2 regions of the Lysinibacillus zambalensis genome follow, and region 1 is predicted to be linked to the other one. Evidence: riboswitches for the same ligand, from Rfam matches in the RefSeq annotation. Region 1 holds a riboswitch; the other holds the start of a gene.
What was found. A riboswitch is a leader RNA that binds a small molecule or an ion and turns the genes downstream of it on or off. The one in region 1 is predicted to bind thiamine pyrophosphate.

Region 1 (6,184 bases):
TTTTTAGTCTATTTCCTTCTGAGGTACAATTTACCTGAAATATTTTTGTATTAAAAATCTAAAATCGCACATTCTATATTCACAAGGAGGTGAGAAACACATGGCAAACAACAACAACCGCAGTTCAAATCAACTTGCTGTACCTGGTGTAGAGCGCGCACTTGATCAAATGAAATACGAAATTGCACAAGAATTTGGTGTTCAATTAGGAGCTGACGCTTCAGCTCGTGCTAACGGTTCCGTTGGCGGTGAAATCACTAAACGTCTTGTACAAATGGCAGAATCTCAATTAAAAGGTATGCCGAACAACCAATAATTGCTTAATTAGCAATTATTAAAATTAAAACCAGTGACCGTAAAAGGCACTGGTTTTAGTTTGTTTAAAATGTTTATTTTTTATCCCGTATTAAAGGGGCGTAATTAAAAATCCGGATTGAAAGACACCCACTGATTAAAGTTTCACTTTATCCTACAAATGCTTTAAATGTAGAGACTGTATTCGGAATATCCTCACTTTCGCAAATTGCGGAAATAACTGCTATTCCATCTGCACCTGCTTTAAATACCGTATGTGCATTCGAGCAGTTTATGCCTCCAATTGCAACGATAGGCAGCTCTGGATATTGTCTGCGAACTTGTTGTAAAAATTCAGTTCCACTAGGCGGTTTGGCATCACTTTTAGAAGTAGTTGAAAAAATAGGACCAATACCTACATAGTCAGCACCATATTGTAAAGCAGTTTTTAATTCCGCTTGAGAATGAACAGAAACACCTAGTAGTATGTTGCCAATTTTTTCACGTACCATTGACACAGGAAAATCTTCTTGGCCAATATGAACGCCATCTGCTCTAAGTTTTATAGCGAGCTCTACATCATCATTAATAATAAACGGAACATGATACTGTTGACAGAGCTTTTGACATTTACGAGCAAAATTTTCATAGGCTTGTCCAGTAAGGGGATTTGTCCCTTTTTCACGGTATTGAAACATAGTAATTCCGGATTGGAGAGCTTTCTCTAATACGGTTAGTGGCTCCTGATTGAAAACATTACCTGTACCCATAATAAAATATAGCTGTAAATCGTCACGTTTCATGAATGATCACCTCACAGGAATCCTTATACTGTTGATAAGCAAAATGATTTGTTGGACCATGGCCATTCCCAATAGATAAATCATGAGTTATTGCTAATTGAATAAATTTTTTAGCTTCCTCAATTGCCATTTCTATAGGTAGCCCAAGACCAAGAAAAGCAGTTAATGCAGCGGAAAATGTACAGCCTGTACCATGCGTGTTTTTTGTTGCAATACGAGTAGATTGCATAGAAAATGATCGACCATCTTGAAAAAATACATAATCAGTAGCATAACATTTATCCTCTAAATGACCGCCCTTCATAACGACGCATTGAACGCCTGTCTGTAATAAGATCTGGGCTACTTCGTTAATATCTGCTATAGAATTAATTTTTCTTCCGGAAAGGGTTTCGGCCTCAGGAATGTTTGGCGTTACAATTGTTGCTAAAGGTAGCAAATAATTTCGTAATGCCTCAATTGCTTCTTGCTGTAATAAACTCTCGCCACCTTTTGCGATCATAACAGGATCTACAATAAGTGGAATATTTACTTCGGCTAAAATATGTGCAATTGATTGGATGATTTCGGAGGAAAACAACATTCCTGTTTTAATAGCACTAATTGAAAAATCCTCGATTAGCGCTTTCAGTTGTTTTTCAACAAAACTCACTTCAATTGGTAAAACATCCGATACACCCAAAGTATTCTGGGCCGTTAAAGCTGTAATGACAGACGTTCCGAATACTTTTAATTCCTGGAATGTTTTTAAATCAGCTTGTATACCTGCACCGCCGCCACTATCTGAACCGGCAATTGTCGTTACAATATGCATTATTCTTCACCTTCCTTTGAAAGGCGATGTAGTTCATTCAATACAGCAATTTGAAAATCGCCAATGAATCGAGTAGAAGAAGCGGCTTTTTCTGCTAATTTTTTATAAAGCGATAATGTTTCTAGTAATTGGTCAAACGGTTGAGCTCCTGCGGTGAAGGAGGCACAACATAGTGCACTCAATAAGCAACCAGTTCCAGTAACTTCTGTCATTTGCGAATTTCCACCCGTAACCCATTGCTGATGTTTGCCATCAGTAATAAAATCCTTTTCACCGGTCACAATAACAATACAATTGTAAAGTTGGGCTATTTTCTGTGCCTCTAGTTCTATAGAAATTGAACCACTACCACTATCTACTCCTTTTTGTTGCCAGTCTACATTGGCAATTGCTGCAAGTTCTCCGATATTACATCGAATTGCCGCAAATTTAATTTCCTCCAAAAATTGCTGTACTGTTTGTTTCCGGTAAGTCGTTGCACCTGCTGCAACAGGATCTAAAACAACCGGAATGCCAAGAACATTTGCTTTTTTTCCTGCAAGTAACATGGATTCTTTCATTCGCTCATTAAGGGTCCCGATATTGATCAATAAGCCTGAGGCGATTGTGACCATTTCTTCAACTTCATGACCGTCATCAGCCATGACTGGTGAAGCGCCTATTGCTAATAAGCCATTTGCTTGGAAATTAGCAACAACATAATTCGTCATGCAATGAATAAGTGGATTTTGTTTACGAATCGTTTGGAATATCAATTTAAGTCCTCCTCGTTGGATGGACGTAAGCGTGCAAAAAAGGCTCTTTTCGTGCAAAAAACACGTAAAAGAGCCTTTCATCAGTAAGTCGATGTGAATTGCTCCCTACGTCAGTATTAACTAACAGGTTCAAAGGGTCAGGTTTTACCTTCTCAACTCTAAATGAGTCCCCCTGCAATTATGCTTTTAGTTGACCAAAATGTACCATATTATTCATTCGCGTTCAATAGGGAGTTTTTTATTTTCATTCAGCAATTCTGTGCGAAAGCGACGATTACGTCAAGTTGGAATGGATAGAAGTAATACGTGACTGATGCCATATAGCGGGGCATGATAGTTGTCACGACTTTAATGAATTAGAGTGAATTCCATTGAAAATGATAAAAATTGAGTTTTATAATGGGCATAACAAAAGGGGGCAATTGCCATGAAACGAGAAGATTTAATCGCACCAGAATGGTATAACATTTCAGAGGAAATTGAAAAGTATGCACAGGATCCTACCAAAAATGCATTATTAATTTATAGCGAAGACGAGGAAATTCAGTACGTATCATATACAACTTTACTTGAAAAGGCGAATCAGGCAGCACATGTATTTACCTCCCAAGGTTTAAAAAAAGGCGATGTTATTTTAGTCATGGTACCGAGATCAGTGGAAGCATATATCGTATATATTGCAGCTTTGAAGGTAGGGTTAACGATTATTCCTAGTTCAGAAATGCTGAGAACTAAAGATATTGAATATCGAATCAATCATGCCGATGCAAAAGGAGTTGTTGCATTTGAGCCTTATATTGAACAATTTGATAATGTGGGAAATTTACAAGCAATAAAGCAATTTGTCATTGGTCATGCACATGAGCCTTGGCAGCCGTTGCTTGAAAAAATGCAAGGCCAACCAACATCTTATATAAGCTCTACTCCAACTAAGAGTACAGACATTGCATTTTTAGCATATACAAGTGGTACAACAGGCAATCCAAAGGCAGTGGTACATACACATAGCTGGGGTTACGCACACTTGCGAACTACTGCGCCAAATTGGTTAGGTGTTCAAGAGGGTGACATTGTTTGGGCAACAGCAGCTCCAGGCTGGCAAAAGTGGATTTGGAGTCCGTTCCTCGCTACTTTAGGAAGTGGTGCAACAGCATTTGTATACAAAGGTCACTTTGATGCGGCAACTTACTTTGCACTGATTGAAAAATTCAATATTAATATTTTATGTTGCACACCAACCGAATATCGATTTATGGCGAGTCTAGAAAATTTACAAGATTTTAATGTAAGTACAATACATCAGGCTGTGTCAGCAGGTGAACCTTTAAATAGTGAAGTGATAAAAGTATTTTCCGAAGTTTATAATTTACAAGTACGAGATGGCTATGGACAAACAGAGAATACATTACTTGTTGGTACAATGGTAGGGATGGAGTCTAGAATGGGATCAATGGGCAAACCTACTCCGGGTAATACTGTTGAAATTATAAATGATATTGGAAATCCTGTTGCGGTTGGGGAAGTTGGAGATATTGCTGTACACTGCGAAACACCCGCGTTATTTAAAAAATATTTAAACGATCCAGAGCGAACAAATTTACAATTTAGAGGCGATTGGTATATTACCGGAGATCGTGCATACAAAGATAATGACGGTTATTTTTGGTTTGAAGGACGTGGGGATGATGTCATTATTTCTTCTGGGTATACGATTGGTCCATTTGAGGTAGAAGATGCGTTGTTAAAGCATCCGGCTGTGAAAGAAACTGCCGTTGTTGCAAGTCCAGATAAGATTCGTGGAAATATCGTGAAGGCGTTTGTTGTGCTCTGTGAAGGAGAAGTTGGTAATGAAACACTTATAAAAAAACTGCAAAGCCATGTAAAAACTTTAACAGCCCCATATAAATATCCTCGTGCAATTGAATTTGTTACTGAGCTGCCAAAGACTTCATCAGGCAAAATTCGTCGTGTCGAATTACGAGAGCAAGAAAAAATCCATTCTATCACTCATCATTAATTTCCTAGGAAATAATGTCGAAAATCAAAGTTCCTGCTTTTTTATGAACTTTGATTTTTTTTATAATATTAGGTAATGTATTATAGGTTGAATAAGTTAAAGCTTTTGCAAAGTGTTGGAGATCAACTTCGTGTTAAGGCGATAAGCCATATTATTGCAATAAGTATGAAACAAATTAGGATATTCATGAGGAGGCAGAAAAATATGAATGGTAAAAGGTGGGCTGCTTTAATAATTGCAGGTGTGCTTTTAGTATTTTCATTAGGAATGAACACTATTTTTGCAATATTTAAATCAGATTTCTTTAGCAGTTTTGATAGCTTGGTTGCTGGAGACGACTTGACGGTATTAGAAGAGGTAAAAGAAAGCGGCAATATGGATAAACGTATTGCATACTTAAAGGTTGATGGTACGATTCAAGATGTTGGATCAAGCACATTATGGCAACCAATTTCTTATGATCATCAATTTTTCTTAAATCAATTAGATAATATTTTATATGATGAGACTGTGGAAGGTATCGTCTTAAGTGTTAATACACCAGGTGGCGGTGTCAAGGAATCAGCAGAAATATATAAAAAGCTGTTGAAAATTAAAGAAGAGCGACAAATTCCAATCTATGTATCTATGGATTCGATGGCAGCTTCAGGTGGTTATTACATTTCAGCACCTGCAGATAAAATTTTTGCGCAACGCGATACAATTACAGGTTCGATTGGTGTCATTATGCAATCTATTAATTATCAGGCGTTAGCAGAAAAAGTTGGTGTGAAATATGAAACGTTTAAATCTGGTGAACATAAGGATATGCTTAGTCCAATGCGTGAAGTGACACCGGAAGAGCGTGCTATGATGCAAGACATGATTAATGAAACGTATCAAGAATTCGTTAGTATTGTTGCAAATGGACGTAATATGTCTGAACCAGATGTGAAAAAAGTGGCCGATGGTCGAATTCTTAGTGGTAAGAAGGCCCTTGAAGCAGGGTTAGTTGATGAGATTGGTGATGAGGAAGCAACAATTACTGCATTGCGTAAAGACTTTGGTTTAGAGGACGCAGAATTATTCGAGTATACATATGATGTGGGTGGCTGGCAATCATATGTTGGGATGAAAATTGGATCCATATTTGGTCCATCAGCAGAGGAAAAAATGCTGATGAAAATTATGGCGGACTATAAAGCACCTAAAATGATGTACTTATATGGCGAATACTAAGGAGGGAGTACAATGACAAACAATGAGATTGTTATGCAAGGGTCACCCTCTATGGAGAATGCTCACCTAATGGATGAGCCAATTACGAATAAGATTTATGCATTAAAAACGGCAGGCTTTTGGATACGTTTTTGGGCATTTTTAATAGATGGATTAATAATTTCAGCAGTAGGTGGGATTCTCGTTAACCCAATTTTTTATTTAATGGATTGGTCATTATCTGAAACAGTGTGGTATACACCAATTTCGATTATATCCGCTATTCTCTATTACAGTTATTTCG
Region 2 (6,184 bases), on a different contig from region 1:
CCATTATTTTTATGGAGTGCTGAACAGCAGCTTTCAGAATCGATTGGTTCACTCGGTATTTTTACACCAAATGAGCAACGAGCCGTTGCTTTAGCGCAAGGTGATTGGAGTGTTTATTCGCGAGATGATGAGTTTTTATCGTCCGTTACGAATGGATTATTAACTGCTCCAATGAAGCCAGGAATTTATACAGCGCGCTCAAATGATGAAGAAAAGCGCTTTATCGTACAGCTTCAAGCACAGGAGCGTGTGATTGAAAAAGGAACAAGCTATACGCTTGGAGAGCTTCAGGACAATGGGAAGAAAGAAGTATCCAAAACTTCGTTCGTACCTTGGCTGATTCTTATAATCTTACTATTACTTGTTGTAGAGTGGGAGGTGCAACGACGTCGTGGATTTACGAATTGATATGCCATTAGCATTGTTGCTTTTACTTCCGTTACTCGTGTATTTTGGATGGACCTATTGGCGTGAGCGTCATCGACTTAAAAAAAGTCATATCGTCGTTCTAGGTATCCGTATAGTAGCAATATGCTGTTTAGTTTTTGCACTAGCCGGTTCCTATATTTTATTGCCTGTAAAGGAAGAACAAGTATTATTCTTAGTTGACCGTTCTGCTTCAATGAATGGTACAGATGATGAGATGGTCAATTATATAGCGGAAAGTTTACAGTCGAAAAAAGATGAACAACTTGCCGGAATTTATTCGTTTTCATCGACATTACAAACGGAAGCTATGTTATCGAACTCTTTAAAGGAAGTACCAAAGTTTACAACTATAAAAGCAACAGATCAAACAAATATCGAACAGAGTCTACAGCTTGCTTCAGGTATTGTAGATCCGAAAAAAGCAACACGACTTGTGCTCTTAACGGATGGTAATGAAACAAAAGGAGATGCCTTAGAATTTGCATCAAAGTTTAAAGGATCGAATAGTAGTGTTGATGTAGTGTCATTTAACCAACCTGTAGCTAAGGATGTATCTCTGAAAAGCTTTGTAACACCACAAGTTGCTTATGCAGGTGAACAGCAGCAGCTAGTCACTGAAATAAATGCAACTGTAGCAGAACAAGGTGAGCTATTATTATACGAAAACGATCAGCTCATCCATCGTGAGACAGTGGAGCTTGCAGAAGGTTCAAATATCTTAACGTATAAACATACCGCAACGGCTGAAGGGCTTGTAAAATATGAAGCAGTCGTGCAGGTCGATCAAGATGCGATTTTTGAAAATAATAAATTAACGAGCGTCACGATGGTGCAAAGTGAACCACATTTACTAATTGTTAATGGTTATGAAACACCATCACCAATTGCAGCGGCACTTGGCAATCAATCCATTTCCTACGATGTTGTAGATACTAAAAGTTTACCAAATGAGCTTTCTAGTTATTTACAATACAATGCAATCATTTTTGATAATGTGCCAGGACATTTAGTCGGTGAGGCAAAAATGAATGTCATTGAGCAAGCAGTGAAAAATTTTGGCGTCGGTTTTACAATGGTTGGTGGCGAAAATAGCTTTGGCTTAGGCGGTTATTTTAAAACACCAATCGAAACTTTACTACCTGTTGAAATGGAGATTAAAGGTAAGGAGCAATTACCATCATTAGGGTTGGCAATCGTACTTGACCGTTCTGGAAGTATGTCTGGAGCAAAGCTAGAGCTTGCTAAGGAGGCTGCTGCTCGTTCAGTTGAAATGCTACGAGATGAGGATACGCTCGGGTTTATTGCCTTTGATGACCGACCTTGGGAAATTATCGAGACAGGGCCACTTGGCAATAAGGAAGAAGCTGTAGATACGATTTTATCTGTAACGCCAGGCGGGGGTACTGAAATATATGGTTCACTTGCTAAAGCTTATGAAAATCTAGCAGATTTAAAACTACAGCGTAAGCATATTATTTTATTAACGGATGGACAGTCACAGTCGGGCAACTATGAAGACTTAATTGCACATGGAAAAGAAAATGGCACGACTCTTTCAACAGTTGCAATTGGTCAAGATGCAGATGCTAACTTACTTGAAGCACTCAGTGAGATGGGGAGTGGGCGTTTTTACGATGTTGTTGATGAGCAGACGATTCCTTCTATTTTATCTCGTGAAACTGCCATGATTTCACGCACCTATATTGAAGATAATCCATTCTACCCAACTATATTTAATGCCTCTGGCTGGAATACGTTATTTGCAAATGGGGTACCTAAAATGAATGCTTATATAGGTACGACAGCAAAGCAGGGGGCCACTATTATTGCAAAAAGTGAGAAGGAAGATCCCGTACTTGCAGAATGGCAATATGGCCTTGGCAAAACTTATGCCTTTACGTCTGATTCGACAGGAAAATGGACGGGAGACTGGGCAAGGTGGCAAAATTGGGGTGCATTTTGGCAAACGCTTATTTCTAAAATGCTACCAAGCTATAACGATGTTGCCTACGATGTACGTCTAGAATCGGACGGCTCCTTTGTCATTACTGACCCAACAAATGAAGCGGCATTTTTAGATATTGTTGCTGTCAATGAAGCGGGTGAGGAACTTGAAACACAGCTTGAGGCAATTTCGGCATCACAAGTTCGAGCAGTCGTGCAAGCAGAACCAGGACTCATCTTTTTCCGCATTGCCGATGAAGAGCAAGCTATTTACCAGGCTGGTTTAAGTGTACCTTATAGTGCTGAATATGAATTACGTCCAGTGAACGATAAGCTAGTCAAAGAATTAACAAAGCAAACAGGCGGCTCTGTTTTGAAAGAACCGAGCGAAGTATTCCGTGAATTTACTAAAAAAGGAGCGGAACGCCAAAATATCGCAACATGGCTTTTATTAGCAGGGATGCTACTATTCTTCATTGATATTACCATTAGACGCTTTGGTTGGGGTTTCCTAACAAGACCGAAGAAAAAAGATCAGCGTGTAGAGGAAAAACCAATACAGGCAGAGGACACAAATGTTGCCCAGCTATTAAAGGGCATGAAAAATCGACATTAGCAATTAAAAAACGATGGTTCAACGCTTTATAGCAATGAGCCATCGTTTTTTGTCATTCCAAGGCTATCATCAATAGTTGGATGACATTTACAAAGTAGGTGGTTAAAATAGGGAATATAGAATTCCTGCAAACTATTAGTGCGGTCAGATATACTGTATTTTCAAAAATATTCCGATAAATCACTCATCCCTTCAAAAAGGATTTATGAATTATAAAAGAGTATTAAGGTTAGTTACAAATACAGTTTTACGTAAATTGCTAGCAATGACAATGCCTAATACAGCACCAATAGTACTTGAAGTTAAAAAGGCTGGCATAAAAAATAAAGAAGCTACAGATGTCCCCATTAATAAATGTGCGTAAGGTGCGGCAATGAGTGAGGCAATTATACCTGTTCCAAACATTTCACCGATACCTGCGAGCCATTGTTTGCCGCTGTATTTATAGGCAAGAGCTGCACATAAAGCACCAATAACACTGCCGGGTATAGCTAATAATGAGCCTGTGCCTGTTAAAATACGAATAATGGCTGTGATAAAGGCGACCATAACAGTTGGCACTGGTCCAAGAATGATCGCGCCAATTACATTAATGGCATGCTGTACAGGGTAGGCACGCGCAATGCCTGTTGGTATTGAAACGAAGGTAGAACCTGCTACGGCAATTGCTACTAATAAGGCCATGATTGTTAATTTTCGAATTGACATAATTTCCACTCCTATTTAGTATTTTGTGAATCGCTAATTAACTAGAAAAAAGCCGCTCCCTAAAAGCATTAGGAAGCGGCCTTGCATTTAAAATAGCAAAAAGCAAGTGTCGCCACTTCCCTCCGCTAGTGTGAACTAGATCAGGTTCAAAGGGTCCGTATATGACAATATACGTCTCAGCCTTTTAAAGACTCCCCTAGTGGTAAACATTTAATTGTTAGTTTTTCTCCTAATAATGTAGCACACTACTAAAAATAGTCAATAACTTTTCAGACTAATTTGAATCAGGGTGCATAAGGTGTGGTGCTTTTTTCATTGTCCAAATAAGGGCAAGGAAGAAGCAAGCCATTAAAATAATAGACCCGAAAATATAAGGACTGTTCATATTCCAATCGAATAACATACCTGCTAAAGCTGGACCAATCATATTACCAAGACTCATATACGCATTATTCAGACCAGCTGCATAGCCTTGTTCATTTTCAGCAAGCTTTGAAATCAGTGTGTTGACAGCTGGGCGAATCAATGTCGTAGCTGTAGAGAAGATTGTCGCTACAATTAAAATAAGTGCAAACCCGGATGCGAATAATATTAAGAAAATCGAAACGGCTGCAATAAATAAATTGACTAACACTACTTTCATTTCGCCGAAGCGATTAAACAGCGGTGTAATAACAAACATCTGTACAACAACACCAAAAGCGCCGCCCATTACTAATATAATGGCGATATCAGTAGGTGTATAATTAAACTTTTCTGTAACAAATAATGATAATGTTGTTTGGAAGTTAGCAATTCCGAAAGAGAATACAAGCATGATAATTAGCATGACAAAATAAGGCATTTGGACTGAACGGGCCATCTGCTTTACAAGATTATCCTGCTTCTGCGCTTTTTTCGCTGTGTTCGGTTTTGTAGCAGGTAATAAAAAGAACGATAAAATAGCTGCTAAGATAGCTGCAAATCCAGCAGTATAAAATGGAAAGTGTAAACTAACTTTTGAGAGGAATCCACCGATACCTGGTCCGATCATAAAACCAAAGGACATTGCTGCCCCTATCATCCCCATACCTTTTCCGCGTTCCTCGTACGTTGTGACGTCAGCCACAAATGCCATTATAGGAGGTGCGACAAATGCAGATCCAAGGCCACCTAAAAAGCGTGCCAAGAAGAGCATCCACACATCTGTAGATAGCCCGAAACCAATTTGTGCAAGGCCTGTAACTATAAGACCGAAAATAATGAGATTTTTACGACCGTATTGATCGGAAAGATTCCCAGCAATTGGAGAAAAAACAAATTGTGCTAAGGCGAACGTTGCAATCAACATGCCAAGTACTTGTCCTGCAGCACCAAATAGTTGTAAATACTCAGGCATGACAGGAATAATAATTCCGATACTCCCCATTGCGATAAACATATTAAACATTAAAATATATAAAGCCGCCTTATTAGACTTCTGCTGGGTCATCGAATACCCCTTTCTTTATTCAAATATATTACAGTCTACCACAAGGCTTGTACGTTTACTATTGACTATAAGTCTGAAATAAGAGACTTATTTATGGGGATTCTAATTATTAAAACAAGTTTCTGCACCAGTCTTCCCTTGGGATTCTCTTCCAGATAAACAAAAAAGCTATTCTCAACGTAATGTGAGAACAGCTTAAGTTTATCGAATACTCATTTTAAATTCTAAAAACAGCTCATTGTATTTACCCAAATAATCAGGGCCTAAGTTTTTATAAACTTCTAATGTTTTACGTTGTTCTTCAGAAGGATAGAATCGCTTATCAGATACAACTTCCTTATCCATTAACTTCATCGCTGCAATATTAGGGGAAGAGTAGCCTACATAATCAGCGTTTTTAGCACCTGATTCAGCTTTTAGCATGAAATTAATGAACGCATGTGCACCATCTAGATTTTTTGACGTTTTTGGGATGACCATATTGTCAAACCATAAGTTTGAGCCTTCCTTCGGTACAGCAAAGTCTAAATCTTCATTTTCTGACAACATGTCAGCTGCTTGACCAGACCAAGTGAGTGCCACGGCCGCTTCTTTATTAACCATCAGCGGTGTAATTTCATCGCCGATAATGGCTTTTACATTTGGCGCTAATGTGATTAGTTTATCCGTAGCCGTACGTAGCTCCTCGTTATTTAAAGAGTTGAGCGAGTAGCCAAGGCTGTTTAAGCCCATACCAATCACTTCACGTGCACCGTCTACTAAAAATACTTTACGCTTTAATGAAGGATCCCATAAGTCCTCCCAAGAAGAGAAGTCAAGATTTCCAACGAGCTTTGGATTATAGACAACGCCAACTGTTCCCCAGAAATATGGAACAGAATATTTATTGTCGTCATCAAATGGTAAATCTAAAAAATACGGATCGATATTTTTAAAATTAGGGATTTTCGTTTTATCTAAAGGAACAAGTAAGTTTTCTTCCTTCATTTTTTCAATCATATATTCAGAAGGTACTG

Region 2: it holds a riboswitch for thiamine pyrophosphate, as region 1 does, so the genes downstream of both, thiW (energy coupling factor transporter S component ThiW) here and thiM (hydroxyethylthiazole kinase) in region 1, are expected to answer to the same signal.

Annotation. Positions count from the first base shown of each region.
Region 1 is NZ_JBEGDG010000004.1:125,531-131,714, forward strand. Features, by position in the region: gene ABNX05_RS07725 (alpha/beta-type small acid-soluble spore protein) at 101-316, shown strand; gene thiE (thiamine phosphate synthase) at 465-1,097, opposite strand; gene thiD (bifunctional hydroxymethylpyrimidine kinase/phosphomethylpyrimidine kinase) at 1,087-1,911, opposite strand; gene thiM (hydroxyethylthiazole kinase) at 1,911-2,666, opposite strand; TPP riboswitch at 2,752-2,850, opposite strand; gene mbcS (acyl-CoA synthetase MbcS) at 3,094-4,683, shown strand; gene sppA (signal peptide peptidase SppA) at 4,888-5,901, shown strand; gene ABNX05_RS07755 (RDD family protein) at 5,914-6,184, shown strand, end outside.
Region 2 is NZ_JBEGDG010000003.1:179,591-185,774, reverse strand. Features, by position in the region: gene ABNX05_RS06575 (vWA domain-containing protein) at 1-408, shown strand, start outside; gene ABNX05_RS06570 (VWA domain-containing protein) at 392-2,989, shown strand; gene thiW (energy coupling factor transporter S component ThiW) at 3,200-3,697, opposite strand; TPP riboswitch at 3,798-3,905, opposite strand; gene ABNX05_RS06560 (MFS transporter) at 3,972-5,168, opposite strand; gene ABNX05_RS06555 (ABC transporter substrate-binding protein) at 5,370-6,184, opposite strand, start outside.